2 regions of the Streptomyces sp. MST-110588 genome follow, and region 2 is predicted to be linked to the other one. Evidence: riboswitches for the same ligand, from Rfam matches in the RefSeq annotation. Region 2 holds a riboswitch; the other holds the start of a gene.
The links. A riboswitch is a leader RNA that binds a small molecule or an ion and turns the genes downstream of it on or off. The one in region 2 is predicted to bind glycine.
Positions count from the first base shown of each region.

Region 1: linked by a shared signal. The riboswitch ahead of gcvT (glycine cleavage system aminomethyltransferase GcvT) and the one ahead of gcvP (aminomethyl-transferring glycine dehydrogenase) in region 2 are both predicted to bind glycine.

Region 1 covers NZ_CP074380.1:2,256,173-2,258,555, forward strand. Annotated here, with positions in the region: gene KGS77_RS09830 (AAA family ATPase) at 26-670, opposite strand; glycine riboswitch at 1,156-1,251, shown strand; gene gcvT (glycine cleavage system aminomethyltransferase GcvT) at 1,392-2,383, shown strand, end outside.
Region 2 covers NZ_CP074380.1:601,765-604,147, forward strand. Annotated here, with positions in the region: gene gcvP (aminomethyl-transferring glycine dehydrogenase) at 1-1,079, opposite strand, end outside; glycine riboswitch at 1,269-1,367, opposite strand; gene KGS77_RS02710 (PRC-barrel domain-containing protein) at 1,482-1,868, shown strand; partial or broken gene KGS77_RS02715 (DNA polymerase IV) at 1,775-2,383, opposite strand, start outside.

The DNA.
Region 1 (2,383 bases), 1.7 Mb from region 2:
TCAGCCCGGGCGCGTCCGCGGGCCCTCAGTCGAAGACGAACGTACGCAGGGCGGTGGCCGCCTCGCGGTCCAGGAGGGTGACGGAGGTGAAGCCGGGCGGGAGGCGGCCCGCGCGGGCGGCGGCGGTCAGGCGGCGCAGGGCGCGGCGGTGACGGGCGAAGGCGTAGCCCGAGACGCCGCGGCCCCGGGACTCCTGGCCGGCCAGGGCGACTTCGGGGGGTACGTCGAGGAGCAGCAGGTGCGCGCCGTGGCCGGTGCGCCGGGCGTGGCGGGCCAGCCAGCGGCGTACCCAGGCCAGGGTGCCGCAGTCGTGTACGACCACGCTGCCCCCCTGCCGCAGTGCCCGGCGCAGACCGAGGTAGTGCGCGGTGCGGACCAGTGGACGGTAGAGGACGTACGGCAGGCGGCGCAGCCGGCCGAGCTCCCAGCGTTCGCGTACGTCCTGCGAGTCGATGCGGCGCACCTCTTTGCCGCGGTGGTCCAGGGACGGTACGACGCGGCGCATGAGCGTGCTCTTGCCGCTGCCGGGCAGGCCGGAGACGACCACCAGGTCACCGGCGTCGAAGCGCATACGGGACGGGGTGCGGGCCGGCCGCGGCGCTCTGAGGTCCAGTACGGATATGCCCCGTCCGGGCCGGGCATCCGCTCCGGAACGGGCGGGCCGCGGCACTCGTACCGGCGTACGGGGATCCGGTATCCCGGAATCCGTACTGCCGGCATCCGTACTGCCGGAATCCGTACTGCCGGAATCCGTACTGCCGGAGTCAGGCCCCGCGGAGTCCTGCCCCACGCAGTCCGGACTGCCGGTTTCCGTACCGCGGGAATCCGGGCGGGCGACGGCTTCAGAGGACGCGGCCCCCGTATGTGCCGCCCATGCGGCGTGCCTTGGCACCGTGATCGCCCCTCCCGGTCCGGCAGGTCCGTCCCTGCCCGCAGACTGTCAAGAAAAGGCAATGAGGTTCAAGGTGGCGGGCCGCCATGGGGTCCCGGGGCTTTCAGGGGCCGTGCGGCCCGGCGGCCGGCGGCGAACGACGGCCCGGACCGGTGCCGGACCGGGGCCGGACCGGGGCTCCTGCATCCGGCGTTCCCGTGCAATGATGTGCGCGCCATGTGCGGGTACCGCACATCCATGCCTCCAATTGCATACCGGCCGCTTGAATCCGCGCGGGAGAGTCCCCGGCCGCCACGGCGGGGCGCCGAAGGAGCAAGTCCTCCCTTGAATCTCTCAGGCCCCGATACCGCGCGGGCGAGGCAGATCTGAAAAGCGGGCCGCGGCAGCGCGGCCCCACCCAAGGTGCAAACCGCGGCCCGGTACGGCTGCCGGTGAACCTCTCAGGTTCCGATGACAGATGGGGAGACCGTCTTGTCACCCCTGCCCGGGAGCCGCAACCATGACCGAAGCCCCCCGCCGTACGGCGCTGGACGCCACCCACCGCGCGCTCGGCGCGACGATGACCGACTTCGCCGGCTGGGACATGCCGCTGCGCTACGGCAGCGAGCGCGAGGAGCACCTCGCCGTCCGTACCCGCGCCGGCCTCTTCGACCTCTCCCACATGGGTGAGATCACCGTCACCGGGCCGCGCGCCGCCGATCTGCTGGATTACGCCCTGGTCGGCAACATCGGCGGGGTCGCCGTCGGCCGCGCCCGCTACACGATGATCTGTGACGAACAGGGCGGCATCCTGGACGACCTGATCGTCTACCGCCTCGCCGAGCGCGAGTACATGGTCGTCGCCAACGCCTCCAACGCCCAGGTCGTGCTGGACGCGCTGACCGGGCGCGCGGCCGGTTTCGAGGCGGAGGTACGGGACGACCGGGACGCGTACGCCCTGCTGGCCGTCCAGGGCCCGCGCTCCGCTCAGATCCTGAAGTCCGTGACCGACGCCGACCTGGACGGGCTGAAGTACTACGCCGGCCTGCCCGGCACCGTCGCGGGCGCCGCGGCGCTGATCGCCCGTACCGGATACACCGGCGAGGACGGCTTCGAGCTGTTCGTGCGTCCGGCGGACGCGGTGGCGCTGTGGGAGGCGCTGACCGAGGCGGGCCGGGAAGCGGGCCTGGTGCCGTGCGGCCTGTCCTGCCGGGACACCCTGCGCCTGGAGGCGGGCATGCCGCTGTACGGGCACGAGCTGACCCGTGCCACCACGCCCTTCGACGCGGGCCTGGGCCGGGTCGTGAAGTTCGACAAGACCACCAACGGAGGCGACTTCGTGGGCCGGGCCGCCCTGGAGAAGGCAGCCGCGCAGGCCGAGACCGCCCCGCCGCGCAAGCTCGTCGGCCTGGTCGCACAGGGCCGCCGGGTGCCGCGGGCCGGATTCTCCGTGGTCGCCGCCGACGGCACCGTCATCGGCGAGGTCACCTCCGGTGCCCCCTCCCCCACGCT
Region 2 (2,383 bases):
GGGCCGTGGTAGACCGCGTACATGCCCGCCATCACGGCGAGCAGCACCTGCGCGGTGCAGATGTTGCTGGTGGCCTTCTCCCGGCGGATGTGCTGCTCACGCGTCTGCAGGGCGAGCCGGTAGGCCCTGTTGCCGTCGGCGTCCACCGATACGCCCACCAGCCGGCCGGGCAGGCTGCGCGCGTACGCCTCCCGTACGGCCATGTAACCGGCGTGCGGGCCGCCGAAGCCCATCGGGACACCGAACCGCTGGGTCGTACCGACCGCGATGTCCGCGCCCAGGTCGCCGGGCGAGGTGAGCAGCGTCAGGGCCAGCAGGTCGGCGGCGACGGTGACGATCGCGCCCAGGTCGTGCGCCTGCTCTATGACGCCCCGCAGGTCCCGTACGGCACCGGAGGCACCCGGGTACTGGAGCAGCACGCCGAAGACACCGCGGTCGGCGATCCCGGCGGGAATGCCCTCGGAGAGATCGGCCACCACGACCTCGGTCCCGGTCGGCTCCGCCCGGGTCTCGATCACGGCGACGGTCTGCGGCAGACAGTCCGCGTCGACCAGGAAGACGCCCTGCTTGACCTTGCCCACGCGCCGCGACAGGGCCATCGCCTCGGCGGCGGCCGTGCCCTCGTCCAGCAGCGAGGCGCCGGAGGTCGGCAGTCCGGTCAGGTCGGCGACCATGGTCTGGAAATTGAGCAGCGCTTCGAGGCGGCCCTGGGAGATCTCCGGCTGGTAGGGCGTGTACGCCGTGTACCAAGCCGGGTTCTCCATCACGTTGCGCAGGATGACCGGCGGGGTGAACGTGCCGTAGTAGCCGAGGCCGATCATCGAGGAGAGCACCTGGTTACGGTCCGCCAGCGCCCGCAGCTCCTCCAGGACCTGCGCCTCCGTACGGGCCTGCGGAAGCCCCAGGGCCTCGGCGCTCTTGATCACATCGGGCACCGCGGCGGCGGTCAGCTCCTCCAGCGACCCGAAACCGACGTGCGCGAGCATCTTGGCCTGCGCCTCCGGGCCGGGGCCGATGTGGCGCTGCTCGAAGGGGGTACCGCGCTCCAGCTCTGACAGTGAGATGCGGTGGGTATTCATCTGCGGGGGCCTCCTGGGTCTTCACGACCTGAGCAGGGCACCACGGCGCTGGTGCCCGGACGGCCTCCCCCTCTGTCATCTCAACCTGAGAGCTTCACCGGCCCGCGCTGGCGGTCCGGCTTTCACCGTCGGTGAGGAGGGGCCCCGTCGCTCTGCCTGCCCGCGGCCCGCCCTGCTTTCCAGAGTGACCTCGTCCATGCGGTACGTGTGCCTGAGAGTTTCCGGGGAGGATTTGCTCCTTCGGCGTCCTTGTCGCACCACGGCGAAGGACTCTCCCGCATGGGGTCTGCAGCCGTTCGTCAGCCTACCAGTGCGCCTCCGGAGCGTTCCTTCGAGTGGCCAGGGCATGAATTGTGCCGTTTGGTGGTTGTCACAAGGCAGTTGCGACCAGTTGGAGGGACCGTGCAGCCCGATATCGATCCCCGGAGCTTGATCGGCCGCAAGGCGTTCGACAAGAACGGCACCAAGATCGGCACCGTCGACGAGGTGTACCTGGACGACGCGACCGGCGAACCGGAGTGGGCGGCCGTGCGCACCGGTCTGTTCAGCCGGGACGCGTTCGTGCCGCTGCGGCCCAGCGAACTGGCCGACGAGACCCTGCGCGTCCCCTACGACCGGAGGCTGATCAAGGACGCCCCGGACTTCGGGGTGGGCCGTCACCTCTCCCCCGAGCAGGAACTCCAGCTCTACCACCACTACCGGCTGGATATCTCCTCCGCCGACCCGGCCCCGGGGCGCTGTGGCGACGAGGGCCGGGAATTCGGCCGGATAGCCGGGTCCCCGGACTGACCGACCGGGGCCTGCGCCACGAGCGGAAGCGGTTCCCCCGGCCGCAGCGCCGGGTCGTCGACGGCGAAGGTCCGCACCCGCCCGGGCTTTGACCAGGGCTGTTCGAACCGTACGGTCACCCGGCCCACCCCGCTGCCCTGCACCCACCCGGGCCCGTGCTCCTCGTGGACCACATCCAGCCCCGGCAGCCACCTCCGGGGCCGCTCCTCCTCGGCGCGCTGCCCGGCCCCCTCCTGTCCGGCCGCCTCCACGGCCTCGCGCACCCGCTGCGCCTCTTCCCGCTCCGCCCGCTCCGTGGCGATCTGCGCGAACAGGTCCTCCTGCGTGAAGTCGGTCAGACCGCTCACCCCACGCCCAGCAGACGCACGCCGCCCGTGGTGTCCACCGTCTCCAGCAGCCGCAGCGCGGCCTCCCGCACCACCGCGGGGTCGTCCGTGGGCCCGCGCAGCGTCTCGGACCTGGTCAGCGTCGAGAAATCGTAGTTACGCACCTTGATCACCACCGTCCGCCCGGAC